Regions from separate parts of the Streptomyces sp. NPDC093598 genome, predicted to be linked through region 3. Evidence: riboswitches for the same ligand, from Rfam matches in the RefSeq annotation. Region 3 holds a riboswitch; each other region holds the start of a gene.

Region 1 (5,767 bases), on a different contig from region 3:
CCACCTCGGCCCCGAGTACCGCATCCACGAGATCGCCAGCCGCTGCCGCACCCCGATGCACATCGACACGACGTTCGTCCTGCTCGCGCCCGGCAAGGTGCTGATCAACCCCGAGTACATCGACGCCGACCGCCTGCCCGACGTCCTCGGCTCCTGGGACGTCCTGGTCGCTCCCGAGCCCGACCCGATCGACGAGCGGCTGCTCAGGCTCACCTCGATGTGCGGCAAGTGGCTCAGCATGAACGTGCTCATGCTCGACGAGAAGCAGGTGATCGCGGAGCGGCACCACACCGGGATGCTGCGCGCGCTGGAGAAGTGGGGCTTCGAGCCGATCCCGTGCGACCTGCTGCACTACGCCCCCTTCGGCGGCTCGTTCCACTGCGCGACCCTCGACATCCGGCGCCGCGGCACGCTCCAGTCCTACTTCGACTGACCTCGCCGTTCCCGGCCCGGCGAGGCACGGGGGGTGAGCCTCACCTTCCGGACGCCCCCGGTCGGGCGGGCGTCACAGCGGCGAGTTCCTCCGGCGTGCGCGGCCCCGGCTCCGTCTCGGTCAACAACCCATGGGCGCGCAGGAGTTCCTCCGCCGCCGCCCCCCACGGCAGGCGCAGCCCCGCCTCGCGGAGGAGATCCGTGCGGGCCAGTGCCGTGGCCGCGGGCCCGGTGCGGACGCCGGACGGGGTGAGGAGCGCCGCGTCGTCGGCCCAGCGCAGGGCGAGGTCGACGTCGTGCGTGGCCATCACCACCGTGGTGCCGGCCGCGCGGAGCCCGTCGAGGGTCGCCAGGAGCCGTTCCTGGCCGTCGGGGTCGAGTCCGGCGGTCGGCTCGTCGAGGACGAGGACGCGCGGCCGCATGGCGACCGCCCCGGCGATGGCGGTCCGTTTGCGCTGCCCGTAGGAGAGCAGATGGGTGGGCCGGTCGGCCAGGCCCGTGATGTCCAGCGCGGCGAGCGCCTCCGCCACCCGCGCCCGCACCTCGGTGTCGTCCAGGCCGAGGTTCAGCGGCCCGAACGACACGTCCTGCTCGACGGACGCCGCGAACAGCTGGTCGTCCGGGTCCTGCACCACCAGCTGCACGGTCGTCCGCAGCCGGGTCAGGCCCTTGCGGTCGTACGACACCGGCTGTCCCTCGACCGTCAGCCGGCCCTCGTGGGGCCGCAGGCCGCCGGAGAGCAGCCGCATCAGCGTGGTCTTGCCGCTGCCGTTGCGGCCGAGCAGCGCGAGCGCGCGCCCCTCGCGGATCTCGAAGTCGAGGCCGCTGAGCACGGCCGGACCGTCCTCGTAGCCGAAGGACACGCCCCGCAGGGCGACGAGGGCGGGCTCGCTCATGTCAGCGGCCTTTCCAGTACGAAGGTGAGGACGGCCAGCACCGCGAGCAGCGCGCAACTGGCCGCCGTGAAGCGGACGGAGACCCGGGCCTCGGGCACCAGGACGCGCAGCGTGCCGTCGTAGCCGCGCCCGGCGAGCCCGGCCTGGAGACGGGTGGCCCGGTCGAAGGCCCGGACGAACGCGGTGGCGCCGAGCCCGGCCAGGGAACGCCACTCCGCGGCCCGGCTGGTGTGCCCGAGCCGGGCCGCCTGGGCCTCCCGGATGCGGCGCACGGCGTCCAGCAGCAGGAAGCTCATCCGGTACGTCACCAGCGCGACGTCGACGACCGGCGTGGGAATCCCGGCCCGGACCAGGCGCGGCAGCAGGTCCGACATGGGTGTGGTGAAGGCGAACAGCAGCACGCCCAGGGAGGCCGCCGAGGTGCGCAGCAGCAACTCCCCGGCCCGGACCGGCCCGTCGGCGGCGAGGGAGACGAAGCCGCCCGGACCGCCCACCTGGACGAGCAGGGTGACGGCGCCGGTCACGCAGAAGCCCAGCGGCACCCGGTAGGCCCGCCACAGCCGCCGCCCGGGCACACCGGCCGGCCCCAACAGCACCACCAGGGCGGTCAGGAGCACCAGGGCCGCACCCGGCCAGGGCGGCAGGGAGATCGCGAGCACCGTGAGGCCGAGCCCGAGCACGGCCTTGTCCACGGGATGGCGGCGGCGCCAGCGACTGCTGTGCGCCGCCGCGTCGATCGGCAGCACCCGGGCTCAGTCCCGTTCCGCGGTGGACTTCCCGGCGGCGTCCGCGAGCGCGCTGCCGGCCTCCCGCTCCAGCGTCCGCTGCTCGCCCTGCCGGCGTCCCCGGCGCAGGCCGAAGTAGTAGGCGAGGACGCCGGCGCCGAGGGCCGCCTGGAGGGCGAACAGCGCCGACTCGATCTCGCCGGACGGCGGCTCGTACAGCGGAGAGAACCACGGCTCGTAGTCCGGCTTCAGCTCCGTGATCGCCGTCTCGGCCTCGGCGTCGGCGCCCGTGAACGGCTCCTTCTTGTGGTCGCCGAGGCCGAGCGCCAAGGGCAGCACGGCGAGCGCGGCCACGGCGAACAGCAGCAGCAGGTTGATCTTCGTGTTCCGGCTCATCGGGCCACCGCCTCGGTCTCGGTCCGTGCCTGCTTCTTGGCGAGGAGCACGCCCAGCCGGGTCAGTTCGCCCTTGCTGGACTGCACCAGCAGCCGCATCACGAGCACGGTCAGCAGGCCCTCGCTCACCGCGAGCGGGATCTGGGTGACGGCGAAGATGGAGCCGAACTTGCCGAGCGCGCCCAGGAATCCGCTGCCCGGGTCGGGGAACGCGAACGCCAGCTGCACGCTGGTGACGCAGTAGGTGGACAGGTCGGCGACGAACGCGCCGCAGAACACCGTGACCATCAGTGGCGCGTTGGAGCGCCGCAGCATTTTATAGACGGCGTATCCGGCCCAGGGGCCGACGATCGCCATCGAGAAGACGTTGGCGCCGAGCGTGGTCAGGCCGCCGTGCGCGAGCAGCAGCGCCTGGAAGAGCAGGGTGATGGTGCCCAGCACCGCCATGATGGGCGGCCGGAACAGGATGGCTCCGAGGCCCGTGCCGGTGGGGTGCGAGCAACTGCCCGTGACGGACGGCAGTTTCAGGGCGGACAGGACGAAGGTGAAGGCGCCGGACGCACCGAGGAGCAGGGTGCTCTCGGGGTGCTCGCGCACTTCACGGGTGAGCGACCGGACCCCGTGGACGACGAACGGCGCCGACGCGACGCCCCAGGCGACCGCGTGCGCCGGAGGAAGGAAACCCTCGGCTATGTGCATGGCTCAGCAGACCCTCTCCAGCACCTCGTGGATGGTTGACGCGCCTTGGCCGGTCTCCTGGCTGACGGGTACCACCGCCCGGACTCCGCCTTCCCGGGTCGCAAGGACCCAGTGGCTGCCCGTGAGGGCCGGAGCCGGACTTCCCGATTCACAGTGGCGAGGGCCGCACCGGCATCACACCGGATTTCCCGTTCACCAAGGCCTGGTGACAATAAGGCCGGGGTAAGGGCGATGACAAGCCACCCCAGGGGGCGCGCGAGGGGGCGCCCACTCGCACACCGGCGCATCCCTCGGCTGATCCACGCGCTGCTGGCAGGGCCCCGCCGTACGACGTCACGGCCGCGTCAGTCGTCGCCCCCGTCGTCTGCGCCGGCGTCACTCTCCCCGTCCTCCCCGGCCTGGCGCGGCTTCTGCGGCTTCGGCTGCCCCGGGCCGCCGTCACCCGCTTCCTGCGTCGGAGGCGTTGCGCCGGGCGCCGGAGCGGGAGGCGTCGGGGAAGCGGTCGGCGTGGGCGGAGTGACATCGGCCACGGTGCCGGTGGTCGGCGTGTCGGCTGCCCCCGGGCCGGCCGCCGGGCCGGTCCCGGGATCGGCCTCGGAATCGGAGGACGAAGACGACGCGGAGTCGGTGGACGGCGTGGCGGCGGGGCTGCTCGCGGACGGGGACGTGTCGGGCTCCGTGCCCTCCGTGGTCGTGTCGGGCGAGAACCAGCGCATGCCGATGAGCATCGCCGCGAGGAAGAGTGCCGCGGCGGCGGCCGTCGCGGCCAGTCTCGACCGGTTGCCGCGCCCGCGCGAGCGGCCCGAACGCCCCGCCTGGGCCGCCCGGGCCGCGGTGCGATGCCCCGTGGTCGCGGGCAGCGCGTACGTGGTCGGGTTGCCGGCCCCGGCGGCGGCGTACGGGCCCGGCCCGGCGGACGTCGCCGCGGACGTGGTCGTCGGCCGCAGCGGCGGCGAGACTTCCGGGAGCGGCTCGGGCAGGCCCCGCCAGGCACCCCCGGTGAACCACTCGGCGGCCTGCTGGGCGGTGGGCCGGTCCTCGGGCTGCTTGGCGAGCAGACCGAGGAGGTAGTTCTCGAACGCGGGCGGGAGTCCGGAGACACCGAGTTCGCGAGGCGGCACGGGGGCGGAGTCGAGATGCTGGTGGAGGAGGGCGACGGCGGTGTCGGCCTGGAACGGCGGGCGGCCGCTGAGGAGCTGGTAGAGCACGCAGCCCAGGGAGTACATGTCGGAGGCGGGCCCCGCGGGCTTGCCCAGGGCCCGCTCGGGCGCGAGGTAGAGGCCGGTGCCGACGATCTGGCCGGTGGCGGTGAGCGCGGCGCCCGGGTCGTCGAGGAACCGCGCGATGCCGAAGTCGCCGATCTTGAGCGTGCCGTGGGCGTCCAGCAGCAGGTTGGCGGGTTTGACGTCCCGGTGCACGATGCCCTGCGCGTGCGCGGCGGCGAGCCCCGCGGACGCCTGCGCGGCGAGCCGGGCCACCCGCTCGGCGGGCAGCGCGCCGGAGCCGGTCAGCACTCCGGCGAGACTGTCGCCCTCGACCAGCTCCATCACCAGGTACAGCCGGTTGTCGTACTCGCCGAAGTCCAGCACACCGACCACGTTGGGGTGGTTGAGACGCCCGGCGGTCTGCGCCTCCAGACGGAACCGGGACGTTGCCGTGGCGTCGGTGTCCTGGGGCAGCAGCAGCTTGACGGCCACCGCTCTGGCGAGCGTCTCGTCGTACGCGCGCCAGACCTCTCCCATTCCACCGCGCCCGATCTCAACATCCAGCCGGTAGCGGCCCGCTAGCAGCACTCGTCCTCGTCTCATGCGTGTGGGAAGGTCGTCGCCGCAGGCCGAACTCCCCGCTTCTGCACGGGGATTGGTGGGGGGTGCCGCAGCCGACCCAGGATACTGGCGCGGCATGACCACTGATCTCCACAGCGGTGTCCTCGGAGGGTGCGGTCTCGGAAATCCCGGAGCGAAGAGGTCGTCCGCCGGAGTGAAGCTCCCGCGCGCCCGGTCGCCGCAGGGCGCCGGCGCCGTTTCAGGCCGCCGAGCTCGCCCCCTCCTCACGGCGCGGCAGCAGAGCCACCGCCAGCGCGGGTACGGCCGCGAGGACCAGCCACGGCACGGCGGCAGGCAGGCCCAGGTCGAGCAGGGAGCCCGTGGCCGCGCTGCCGGCGAGGACGATCAGGCCGGAGACGGACGACAGCGCACCCATGTAGAGGCCGAGCCGGCCCTCCTCGGCGAGGTCGGGCACCCAGGCGCGCGCGGCGGGCACGACCAGCATCTGCCCCACGGTGAGCAAGATCACGAAGCCCGCGGCCGGCAGCAGCCCGGCGGCGCCCGTCCAGCCTGCGGGCCGCGCCGCGGCCACCACCGCGAAGCCGGATGCGATCAGCAGCAGTCCCGCGGTCATGGAGCGGCGCAGATCGAGCCGGTGGCCCGCCCAGCGGGTCACCGGCAGCTGGGTGAAGACCACCAGCACCGAGGACAGCGCGAAGAGCCAGGACAGGGGCGCCTGGGAGCCGGCCGCGCGCTGCACCTCGTCCGGCAGGGCCAGATACAGCTGGTTGTAGGCGAGCAGGTAGGTGCCGTACGCGCAGCACAGGGCGAGGAAGCGGCGGTTGCGCAGCAGG
Region 2 (5,767 bases), on a different contig from region 3:
CGCGGCTCGACGAACCCCTCACCCGTCAGCAGCACGGTGTCGGAGAGGAACCGGGCGAGTTCGGTGAGGTTCTCCGGCCCGCCCTCCACGAGGTACTTCAGCGCCTCCGCCACGACACCGGCCGGGACGGACGACTCGGCCATCAACTCCGCGTCCGGCACGGCCTCGCCGCCGAGCAGCACGGTGGGGATGCCGGAAGCCTTCAGCGCGGCGAGCCCGTCCTCCCAGGCCCGCTTGCCGCCGAGCAGCCGGACGACGGCGATGCCGGCCCCGTCCAGCAGGGCCGGAAGCTCCTCCCGGACGTCCACGCGGGTCGGGTTGCCGATCCGGTAGTCGGCACCGGAGGCGGCCCGGGCCGCCAGCAGGTCCGTGTCGGCGGTCGACAACAACAACACAGTGCTCATGCGGGCGCTCCCGGTGGAATGAAGGGCAGTCCTTGCGGCGCGCCGGACTCGATGAGCCGCCACAGCGCGTCGGTGTCCGCGTGCTGTTCGATCAGGTCGCCGAGCCGGTCGAGCTGCTCCTCGCGCAGCGCGGCGAACGAGGTGTCCGGCGCCGGCACGAAGCGGCGGCCCGCGGCGGCCGCCACCTCGCGCAGAAAGGCCCGCCGGAAGCCGTCCGACTCCAGTGAGCCGTGCCAGTGCGTGCCCCAGGTCTGGCCGACCCGGCAGCCGTCCAGGAACGGAACTCCTCCGGTGACGTCGGCGACCCCGTGGTGGATCTCGTAGCCCTCGACGCGTTCCCCGAGGGCCTCGCCCGCAGGCCGCGTGAGGGTCTTCTCGCGGGCGAACCGTACCCGCACGGGCAGGATCCCGAGCCCGTCGACGTGGCCCCGGCGGCTCTCGACGTCGTCCTCGATGTGCTCGCCGAGCATCTGGAAACCGCCGCAGATGCCGAGGACGGGCCGCTGCTCGGCGGCCCTGCGGGCCAGGGCGTCGGCGAGCCCCCGCTCGCGCAGCCACTCCAGCGCCCTGACCGTTCCCCGGGTGCCGGGCACGATGACGAGGTCGGCGTCGGACAGTTCCTCCGGCCGGTCCACGAACCGCACCACGACGCCCGGTTCGGCGGCCAGCGCGTCCACGTCGGTGAAGTTGGACATGAGCGGCACGGCACAGACCGCGACCCGCAGCACGTCCTCCCCGAGCGGCGGGGCCACGACGGACTCCCGCACCGCTCCCCGCAACGAGACCCGCAGACCGTCCTCCTCGTCGATCCCGAGACCGTGCCGGAACGGCAGCACACCGTACGTACGCCGCCCGGTGAGGTCGCGCAGCATGTCCAGGCCCGGCTCCAGCAGGGAGACGTCCCCGCGGAACTTGTTGACGAGGAACCCGGCGACGCAACGCTGGTCCTCGGGGGACAGCAGCGCCACCGTCCCGAAGAACGAGGCGAACACACCGCCCCGGTCGATGTCGCCGACGACGAGCACGGGCAGCCCGGCGTTCCGGGCGATCCCCATGTTCACGATGTCCGTCCGCCGCAGATTGATCTCGGCGGGAGAACCGGCCCCCTCGCAGATCACCGCGTCATACGTGCCCCGCAACTGCTCCAGACAGTCCAGCACCGTCCCGAGCAACTGCTGCTGCCGCCCGCCGTGGTAGCCGCGCGCACTCAGCTCCCCGACCGGTTTGCCGAGCAGCACGACCTGACTGCTCTGCTCGCCACCGGGCTTGAGCAGTACGGGGTTCATCAGCGCGGTCGGCTCGACCCGGCAGGCCTGCGCCTGCATGGCCTGCGCCCGCCCGATCTCGGCCCCCTCCTTGGTCACGAAGGAGTTCAGGGACATGTTCTGCGCCTTGAAGGGCGCGACCTTGACGCCCTGCCGCACCAGCCACCGGCAGATCCCGGCGGTCACGACGCTCTTGCCGGCGTCGGAGGTGGTACCGGCGACGAGAAGACCACCGCTCATGTCATTTCCCCCTCTTCAACGACCGCGCACTCCGCAGCAACCGCGCACCGGCGCACACCCCGAGCGAGAGCCAGGTGACGCGCCGCGACAGCCGCACGGCCCGTTCGACGTCGCGCGTGCCGACGGCACGCCCTTGCGTGTTCAGCACGGGCCGGTGCTCCACCCGCCCGCCGTACGAGAGCGTCCCGCCCAGCCGCACCCCGAGCGCCCCCGCGAACGAGGCCTCCACGGGCCCGGCGTTGGGACTCGGATGCTTCGCCGCATCGGCCCGCCAGGCCCGCACGGCCCCCCGCGGATCCGGCCCGGCCAGGGCCGCGAGGACCGCGGTCAGCCGCGCTCCCGGCCACCCCGCGAGGTCGTCCAGCCGCGCGGAGGCCCACCCGTACCGGAGGTACCGGGCCGACGTGTGCCCGACCATGGCGTCCAGGGTGTTGACGGCCCGGAACCCGAGCAGCCCCGGCACCCCGCCGACGGCCCCCCACACCAGCGCCCCCACCACCGCGTCGGAGGTGTTCTCGGCGACGGACTCGACCACGGCCCGGGCGATCCCGTCGGCGTCGAGGGCCTGCGGGTCCCGCCCGCACAGATGCGGCAGCCGGGCCCGGGCCGCCTCGACGTCCCCGGCCTCCAGGGCACGCCCGATGGCCTGCGCCTCCCGGGCGAGCGAAGTCCCCCCGACGACCGCCCAGGTGGCGGCGCCGGTCAGTGCGACGGAGGCGACGCCGGACGTCCGCACGGCACGCGCGGCGACGGACCCGAGGGCGACGGCCCCTCCGGCGCACACGGCGGTGTGCAGCGCGCCCCACCCGCGGTGGTCCCGCCACAACACCCGTTCCACGGCACCCGCGGCCCGTCCGAACGCGGCGACCGGATGCCCCCGGCGAGGATCACCGAGCAGCAGGTCACCGATCAGACCGGCGGCGGCGCCGTACGCGAAGACGCGACCGGCACCCATGGGCTCAGCCGGCCAGGAGGGCGGGCAGGGGTGGGGAGTTGAACCTCGATCGGCAGCCGCGCATGGCGATGTGTGTCCTCACTCAGGGTGTCCACGCCCTGGTTCGACGAGACCGGCGGTGAGAGTTCCTGGCTCCCGGGGATTTGCTACCCCGGTGACAGTGGCGGGACCGCGCCGGACTTGCACCGGCTTCCTCTCCTGCCGCCGTACTGGCCCCGGCAGTCCACCACGGCCGGGAACCGCCGTCAACTTGCCGTTGACCTGCGAGGGGAGAGTGTGGAGAACCCCACACCGCTCCCTGTGCACACACGACGGCCGGGCGGCGCGGGAGAAGAAGTCCCGCGCCGCCCGGCCGACACGACGTGCAGTCAGGCCCTCAGGCCACGATCAGATAGATCCCGTAGCCCACAGCCGCCGCACACGCCGCGAAACACGCGTACGCTCCCGTGACCGCGAGCCCGGCGGACCCGCCCTGAGCCACCGCACGCTCGCGGCGCGACAGGCCGGTGATGCCGAGGGTGAACAGGCCGACGAGGGCCACGGTGACCACGAGGCTGACGCCGAAGACGGAGCCGAGGGCCGCCCAGTCGATCTTCATATCGGAGACTCTTCCTTGTAACCGGTGGGCGGGGTCAGACCGAGGTGGTCGTGGTCGGCGTCCGTTCGGCGGTGGCCTGCGCCGGGAACGCGGGAACCGGCTCCTCCGACGCCGTGCCACCCACCGGCGGCGGCGTCACCGCGGCCATCGCCGTGGTCACCACGCCCGCGGGCTCCGCGTCGTCGGTGTCGTTGACGTTGGTGTGGTCGACGATCTCTCGCCGCGAGAGCTTCCAGATCGCCGCGCTGGAGGCGATGAGGAAGACGGCCACCACGGCCGTGCCCCAGTCGCCGAAGCCGGTGACGTACTCGGCGAGCGCGCCCACCAGAGCGGCCGCCGGCAGCGTCAGGCCCCACGCGACGAACATCCGCGTCGCGGTGGACCAGCGCACCACGCCGCCCTTGCGGCCGAGCCCCGCGCCCATCACCGAGCCGGACACGGAGTGCGTCGTGGAGAGGGAGAAGCCGAGGTGCGAGGAGGCAAGGATGACCGTGGCCGCGGAGGTCTGGGCGGCGAAGCCCTGCTGCGGCTGGAGGTCGGTCAGTCCCTTGCCCATGGTGCGGATGATGCGCCAGCCACCCAGGTACGTGCCGAGCGCGATGGCGAGACCCGCCGACAGGATGACCCACATGGGCGGGTCGGAGTCGGGCGCGACGGCGCCGCCGGCGACCAGGGCGAGGGTGATGACGCCCATCGTCTTCTGGGCGTCGTTGGTGCCGTGGGCCAGGGAGACCAGGCCGGCGGAGGCGATCTGGCCGGCCCGGTAGCCCTTCTTGGACGCCTCTCCGTCGGCCTTCCTGCCGAGGGAGTACGTCAGCCGGGTGGCGAGCAGCGCCGCGATGCCCGCGACCAGCGGGGCGGCGATCGCCGGGATCAGCACCTTGGTGACCAGCACGTCGCCGTGCACCGCGCCGACGCCCGCCGAGGCGATCGTGGCGCCGATGAGACCGCCCATGAGGGCGTGCGAGGAGCTGGACGGCAGGCCGACCAGCCAGGTCAGCAGGTTCCAGAGGATCGCGCCGACCAGGGCGGCGAAGATGACCTCGGGCCGGATGCCGGCCTCGTCGACGAGGCCCTTGGAGATCGTGTTGGCGACTTCGACGGACAGGAAGGCGCCGACCAGGTTGAGGACCGCGGACATGGCCACCGCAACCTTGGGCCTCATGGCGCCCGTGGAAATGGTGGTGGCCATGGCGTTCGCGGTGTCGTGGAAACCGTTCGTGAAATCGAACGCGAGTGCGGTTACCACCACAATCGCGAGGATCAGCGAGAAGCTTTCCATTTACCCAGGCAATCGTTCGAGGTCATTGGCTGGACGAACGTAGGCAACCTGAGTGAACGGAAGATGAACTGGGAGGGGCGCAGGGGTGACCGCAACGAGGGGTCATGACTCCGCCCCTGAACGGTGGCCCGCCGGCGCCCCGGTGGCCAGGCGCCCCGCGCGGGGATTCAGCTCATCGAATGACCCGTCGAAGAGATTTTTGTCACCCGGCTGGATGCGGCCTTTGTGTCGACAAACGCCATACGGCCGGTCGGTTTCCGGCCTGAAGTGCCCCGCCCGGCGGTGCCTCGAGCCCTTGCCTGGCAGGATCGCGGCATGGCTGAGCAGCGAGGCGACGAGCGGGGCGCGGGGGACGTACGGGAGGGTGAACCGGGCGTGGGGGAGCCGCGGCGCCGCGTGCGCCCCGAGGAGGCCCGCGCCTGGGAGGACCTCGTCGTGACGGCCCGCCGGACGGTCTCGGACGGACTCGTCGTCGGCACGTCCGGCAACGTGTCGGTGCGCGTCGGCGACACGGTGCTGGTCACGCCGTCGGGTGTGCCCTACGACCGGCTGGCGCCGCACGACGTGACCGGGGTGGACCTCGACGGCCGGCAGGTCCTCGGCACGCTCGTCCCGACCAGCGAGCTGCCCATGCATCTCGCCGTCTACCGCACGACCGGCGCCCTGGCCGTCGTCCACACCCACGCCGTGCACGCGACGGCCGTCTCGACGCTCGTGAGCGAGCTCCCGCTGATCCACTACATGGCCGCGGCGCTCGGCGGCCCCGTCCGAGTCGCCCCTTATGCCACGTACGGCACCGACGAGTTGGCCGAGAACATGCTCCGCGCCCTCGCCGACCGCTCCGGCTGCCTCCTGCGCAATCACGGCACCGTCGCCTACGGCACCACCCTCGCCCAGGCCTACGACCGCACCGCCCAGCTGGAGTGGATGTGCCGCCTGTGGCTGACCGCCTCCTCGGTGCCGGGTCTGACCCCGAGCCTGCTGTCCCGGGAACAGCTCGCCGACGTGGAGGAGCGCCTGCGC
Region 3 (5,767 bases):
GCCGGGAAGGCGAAGCATGAGCACCGACGTCAGCAGTGCGGAGAACGAGAACGGGGTGCCCGTCCGTACCGCGCGTGTGCCCAAGTACTACCGCCTGAAGAAGCACCTGCTCGACATGACCGAGACCCAGGCTCCCGGCACGCCCGTGCCGCCCGAGCGCACACTGGCGGCGGAGTTCGACACCTCGCGCACGACCGTGCGCCAAGCGCTGCAGGAGCTGGTCGTCGAGGGCCGGCTGGAGCGCATCCAGGGCAAGGGCACGTTCGTCGCCAAGCCGAAGGTCTCCCAGGCGCTGCAACTGACCTCGTACACCGAGGACATGCGCGCCCAGGGCCTCGAACCCACCTCGCAGCTGCTGGACATCGGCTACATCACCGCCGACGACCGCCTCGCCGGGCTGCTCGACATCACACCCGGCGGACGCGTGCTGCGCATCGAGCGGCTGCGCATGGCCAACGGCGAGCCGATGGCCATCGAGACCACCCACCTGAGCGCGAAGCGCTTCCCCGCCCTGCGCCGCTCGCTGGTGAAGTACACGTCCCTGTACACCGCGCTCGCCGAGGTCTACGACGTCCATCTCGCGGAGGCCGAGGAGACCATCGAGACGTCATTGGCCACCCCGCGCGAGGCCGGCCTGCTCGGCACGGACGTCGGCCTGCCGATGCTGATGCTCTCCCGGCACTCGCTGGACCGGGACGGCCAGCCGGTGGAGTGGGTGCGGTCGGTGTACCGGGGGGACCGGTACAAGTTCGTGGCCCGGCTCAAGCGCCCGCAGGAGTAGGACGCGATTTGGGGTACCGCATTACGGACGAGGGCTTCCGCACGCGGCTCACCCTGACCTAGATTGCCTGCGCATTACACAGGTGATCACCAAGGGGACGGAGCCGCCTGATGTCGCAAGCCCCGGAAGTCAGCAGAGAGCCGGTGGTGACGCCCATGCGCGTCGTCATCGCGGTCTGCCTCATAGCGCCGTTCGTGGCCATGCTGTGGGTCGGCTCGTACGCCAAGGCCGACCCGGCCTTCATCGGGATCCCGTTCTTCTACTGGTACCAGATGGCGTGGGTGCTCATCTCCACCGTCCTGACGATGATCGCCTACAAGCTGTGGCAGCGTGACCAGCGCGCCCGCTCGGCCGCGAAGGGCGGTGCGTCGCAGTGAAGGACGGCGTGAACGGCGTCGCACTCGCCGTTTTCATCTTCTTCTTCCTGGCCGTGACGGTCATGGGCTTCCTCGCCGCGCGCTGGCGCAAGGCCGAGAACGAGCACAGCCTCGACGAATGGGGCCTGGGCGGCCGCTCGTTCGGCACCTGGGTCACCTGGTTCCTGCTCGGCGGCGACCTGTACACGGCGTACACCTTCGTCGCCGTCCCGGCGGCCATCTACGCGGCGGGGGCGGCCGGCTTCTTCGCCGTGCCGTACACGATCCTGGTGTACCCGCTGATCTTCACCTTCCTCCCCCGCCTGTGGTCGGTGTCCCACAAGCACGGGTACGTCACGACGTCCGACTTCGTGCGCGGCCGCTTCGGCTCGAAGGGCCTGTCGCTCGCGGTGGCGGTGACCGGCATCCTGGCGACGATGCCGTACATCGCGCTCCAACTGGTCGGCATCCAGGCCGTGCTGGACGTGATGGGCGTCGGCGGCGGCGAGAACACCAACTGGTTCATCAAGGACCTGCCGCTGCTGATCGCGTTCGGCGTGCTGGCGGCGTACACGTACTCGTCGGGTCTGCGGGCCCCCGCCCTCATCGCGTTCGTGAAGGACACGCTGATCTACATCGTCATCGCGGTGGCGATCATCTACATCCCGATCAAGCTGGGCGGCTTCGACGACATCTTCGCCAAGGCCGGCGAGGCGTACAGCCAGACCAACCCGGCCACGGGCGCGCCGCGCGGTGCGCTGGTTCCGGCCGAGGCCGGCCAGTGGACGTACGCCACCCTGGCGCTGGGCTCCGCCCTGGCCCTCTTCATGTACCCGCACTCGATCACCGCGACGCTGTCCTCGAAGAGCCGTGAGGTGATCCGCCGCAACACCACGATCCTGCCGCTGTACTCCCTGATGCTGGGGCTGCTCGCGCTGCTCGGGTTCATGGCGATCGCGGCCGGCATCAAGGTGCAGAACGGGCAGCTGGCGATCCCGCAGCTGTTCGAGACGATGTTCCCGGACTGGTTCGCGGGTGTGGCGTTCGCGGCGATCGGCATCGGCGCGCTGGTGCCCGCGGCCATCATGTCCATCGCGGCCGCGAACCTCTTCACCCGCAACATCTACAAGGACTTCATCAAGCCGGACGCCACACCGGCGCAGGAGACCAAGGTCTCCAAGCTGGTCTCCCTGCTGGTGAAGGTGGGCGCCCTGGCCTTCGTCCTCACCATGGACAAGACGGTCGCCATCAACTTCCAGCTCCTGGGCGGCATCTGGATCCTCCAGACGTTCCCGGCCCTGGTCGGCGGCCTGTTCACCCGCTGGTTCCACCGCTGGGCCCTGCTCGCGGGCTGGGCGGTCGGCATGATCTACGGCACGGTCGCCGCGTACGGCGTCGCCTCCCCGACCCAGAAGCACTTCGGCGGCTCCGCGAAGGAGATCCCGGGCATCGGGGAGATCGGCTACATCGGCCTCACGGCGTTCGTCCTGAACGTGGTGGTGACGGTGGTCCTGACCTTCGTCCTGAGGGCCCTGAAGGCCCCCGACGGCATCGACGAGACCAAGCCGGAGGACTACACGGCGGACGCGGGCGACCCGGGAGTCCAGGTCGAACTCCCCCCTGCCACTGCCGGTTCCGCTCACTGACTTCAGAGGCGCGGGGAACTGCGCGATCAACCACAGACAACCCGCAGCGGGCCACCGTGAGAGTCCCTCACGGTGGCCCGCTGTCGCGTGCGACACAACATCTGGGGGTGTCACCGGAACCCGGCACAAGATGTATGCTCATGCTCGCTGTCGCCGCAGGGGAATCCGGTGCGAATCCGGAACTGTCCCGCAACGGTGTACCCATGCCCATATATACGCATGGGCGTCAGTCCGAGGACCTGCCGACAGCGCACCCGGCCACCCGGCCGGTGTGCCTGACGTCCGGGCCTCGTGGAATGGGCCGGTGGACGCGACGCCGCGTGCGCTCGTGTGCTGCCCCCTGCCCTCGACGAGGCCCCGTGCCGAGCGAGGGAGAGCCCCACGTGACCATCGCGCCAGCCGAACCGGTCTCAGCCGCCGAAGAAGAGCCTGACGCTCCCGGTGCCGCGTTGCTGCGGACCCTGACCGAGCTGACCGCCGACCTCCCCGACACCGAGGCCGGCCGGGTCGCCGCCGCCGCACTGCGCGGCCGGTCCGCGCAGGGGACCGAGACGGTGATCACAGCGGAGTTGCGGGAGCTGGCGACGGAGGCCGCGGCCGGTCTGATCTCCGAGGACCCCGCCTACTCCCGGCTGGCCGCCCGGCTGCTGACCATCTCCATCCGCGAAGAGGCCGCCTCACAGGGCGTCACGTCCTTCACCGAGTCCGTCGCGGTCGGCCACCGGGAGGGCCTCATCGCCGACCGCACCGCCGAGTTCGTGCGGCTCCACGCCGCCCGGCTCGACGCCCTGATCGACCCCGGCGCCGACGACCGCTTCGGCTACTTCGGCCTGCGCACACTGCACAGCCGCTACCTGCTCCGGCACCCGATCACCCGCAAGGTCGTCGAGACGCCCCAGCACTTCATGCTGCGCGTCGCCGCCGGTCTCGCCGAGGACGACACCCGCCGCTCCGTCGACGAAGTCGCCGCGCTCTACGGGCTCATGAGCCGCCTCGACTACCTCCCCTCCTCCCCCACCCTCTTCAACTCGGGCACCCGGCATCCGCAGATGTCGTCCTGCTACCTCCTCGACTCCCCCAAGGACGAGCTGGACTCCATCTACGACCGCTACCACCAGGTGGCCCGGCTGTCGAAGCACGCCGGTGGCATCGGACTCGCGTACTCCCGCATCCGCGCCCGCGGTTCCCTGATCCGCGGCACCAACGGCCACTCCAACGGCATCGTCCCGTTCCTGAAGACCCTCGACGCCTCGGTCGCGGCCGTGAACCAGGGCGGCCGCCGCAAGGGCGCCGCCGCGGTCTACCTGGAGACCTGGCACTCCGACATCGAGGAGTTCCTGGAGCTGCGCGACAACACCGGCGAGGACGCCCGGCGTACGCACAACCTGAACCTGGCGCACTGGGTGCCGGACGAGTTCATGCGGCGGGTGAACGCCGACGCGCAGTGGTCGCTGTTCTCCCCCGCGGACGTGCCCGAACTCGTCGACCTGTGGGGCGAGGAGTTCGACACCGCGTACCGGGCGGCCGAGGCGAAGGGCCTCGCGAAGAAGACCCTGCCCGCCCGCGAGCTGTACGGCCGCATGATGCGCACCCTCGCGCAGACCGGCAACGGCTGGATGACCTTCAAGGACGCCGCCAACCGCACCGCCAACCAGACGGCCGAGCCCGGTCACGTCGTCCACTCCTCCAACCTCTGCACGGAGATCCTGGAGGTCACCAGCGACGGGGAGACGGCGGTCTGCAACCTGGGCTCGGTCAACCTGGGTTCCTTTGTCGACACATCGACCGGGGACCTCGACTGGGAGCGACTGGACGAAACCGTCCGTACGGCCGTGACGTTCCTCGACCGGGTCGTGGACATCAACTTCTACCCGACCGAGCAGGCGGGCCGCTCCAACGCCCGCTGGCGCCCGGTCGGCCTCGGCGCCATGGGCCTCCAGGACGTCTTCTTCCAGCTGCGCCTGCCCTTCGACTCGCCCGAGGCCAAGGCCCTCTCCACCCGCATCGCCGAGCGGATCATGCTCGCCGCGTACGAGGCCTCCGCCGACCTCGCCGAGCGCAACGGACCGCTGCCGGCCTGGGAGAAGACCCGGACGGCCAGGGGCGTGCTGCACCCCGACCACTACGGCGTGGAGCCGGCCTGGCCGGAGCGCTGGGCGGCCCTGCGCGAGCGCATCGCCACCACCGGCATGCGCAACTCGCTGCTCCTCGCCATCGCCCCCACGGCCACCATCGCCTCCATCGCGGGCGTGTACGAGTGCATCGAGCCGCAGGTGTCCAACCTGTTCAAGCGCGAGACGCTGTCGGGCGAGTTCCTCCAGGTCAACTCCTACCTGGTGGACGAGCTGAAGCGGCTCGGCGTGTGGGACGCCCGCAGCCGGGAGGCCCTGCGCGAGGCCAACGGCTCGGTGCAGGACTTCGCCTGGATCCCCGAGGACGTCCGCGCCCTGTACCGCACGGCGTGGGAGATCCCGCAGCGCGGCCTGATCGACATGGCGGCGGCCAGGACCCCGTACCTGGACCAGTCCCAGTCCCTGAACCTGTTCCTGGAGACGCCGACCATCGGCAAGCTCTCCTCGATGTACGCCTACGCCTGGAAGTCCGGGCTGAAGACGACCTACTACCTGCGCTCGCGCCCGGCGACCCGCATCGCCCGCGCCGCCCGGGCCACCGTCCCCGTGCAGGCCACCCCGGATCCCGACGCGGTCGCCTGCTCCCTGGAAAACCCCGAGTCCTGCGAGGCCTGCCAGTAATGAGCACCCAGAACCTTCTCGACCCCGGCTTCGAGCTCACCCTGCGCCCCATGCGCTACCCGGACTTCTACGAGCGGTACCGGGACGCCATCAAGAACACCTGGACCGTGGAGGAGGTCGACCTCCACTCGGACGTCGCCGACCTCGCCAAGCTGTCACCGGCGGAGCAGCACCTGATCGGCCGGCTCGTCGCCTTCTTCGCCACGGGCGACTCGATCGTCGCCAACAACC

Evidence for each region. Region 3 has a riboswitch for cobalamin ahead of ACIRDU_RS24070 (ribonucleoside-diphosphate reductase subunit alpha). Riboswitches for the same ligand answer to the same signal wherever they lie in the genome.
Region 1: linked by a shared signal. The riboswitch ahead of ACIRDU_RS10760 (energy-coupling factor ABC transporter permease) and the one ahead of ACIRDU_RS24070 (ribonucleoside-diphosphate reductase subunit alpha) in region 3 are both predicted to bind cobalamin.
Region 2: linked by a shared signal. The riboswitch ahead of ACIRDU_RS00290 (cobalamin biosynthesis protein) and the one ahead of ACIRDU_RS24070 (ribonucleoside-diphosphate reductase subunit alpha) in region 3 are both predicted to bind cobalamin.

The regions. Positions count from the first base shown of each region.
Region 1 covers NZ_JBIWIV010000002.1:1,042,156-1,047,922, forward strand. The annotation lists gene ACIRDU_RS10740 (amidinotransferase) at 1-433, shown strand, start outside; gene ACIRDU_RS10745 (energy-coupling factor ABC transporter ATP-binding protein) at 474-1,328, opposite strand; gene cbiQ (cobalt ECF transporter T component CbiQ) at 1,325-2,074, opposite strand; gene ACIRDU_RS10755 (energy-coupling factor ABC transporter substrate-binding protein) at 2,081-2,449, opposite strand; gene ACIRDU_RS10760 (energy-coupling factor ABC transporter permease) at 2,446-3,147, opposite strand; cobalamin riboswitch at 3,177-3,362, opposite strand; gene ACIRDU_RS10765 (serine/threonine-protein kinase) at 3,492-4,955, opposite strand; gene ACIRDU_RS10770 (MDR family MFS transporter) at 5,173-5,767, opposite strand, start outside.
Region 2 covers NZ_JBIWIV010000001.1:52,577-58,343, reverse strand. The annotation lists gene cobN (cobaltochelatase subunit CobN) at 1-404, opposite strand, end outside; gene ACIRDU_RS00295 (cobyric acid synthase) at 401-1,909, opposite strand; gene ACIRDU_RS00290 (cobalamin biosynthesis protein) at 1,911-2,864, opposite strand; cobalamin riboswitch at 2,964-3,123, opposite strand; gene ACIRDU_RS00285 (hypothetical protein) at 3,241-3,462, opposite strand; gene ACIRDU_RS00280 (anion permease) at 3,497-4,744, opposite strand; gene ACIRDU_RS00275 (class II aldolase/adducin family protein) at 5,060-5,767, shown strand, end outside.
Region 3 covers NZ_JBIWIV010000008.1:194,480-200,246, forward strand. The annotation lists gene ACIRDU_RS24055 (GntR family transcriptional regulator) at 17-781, shown strand; gene ACIRDU_RS24060 (DUF3311 domain-containing protein) at 892-1,158, shown strand; gene mctP (monocarboxylate uptake permease MctP) at 1,155-2,783, shown strand; cobalamin riboswitch at 2,888-3,045, shown strand; gene ACIRDU_RS24070 (ribonucleoside-diphosphate reductase subunit alpha) at 3,167-5,536, shown strand; gene ACIRDU_RS24075 (ribonucleotide-diphosphate reductase subunit beta) at 5,536-5,767, shown strand, end outside.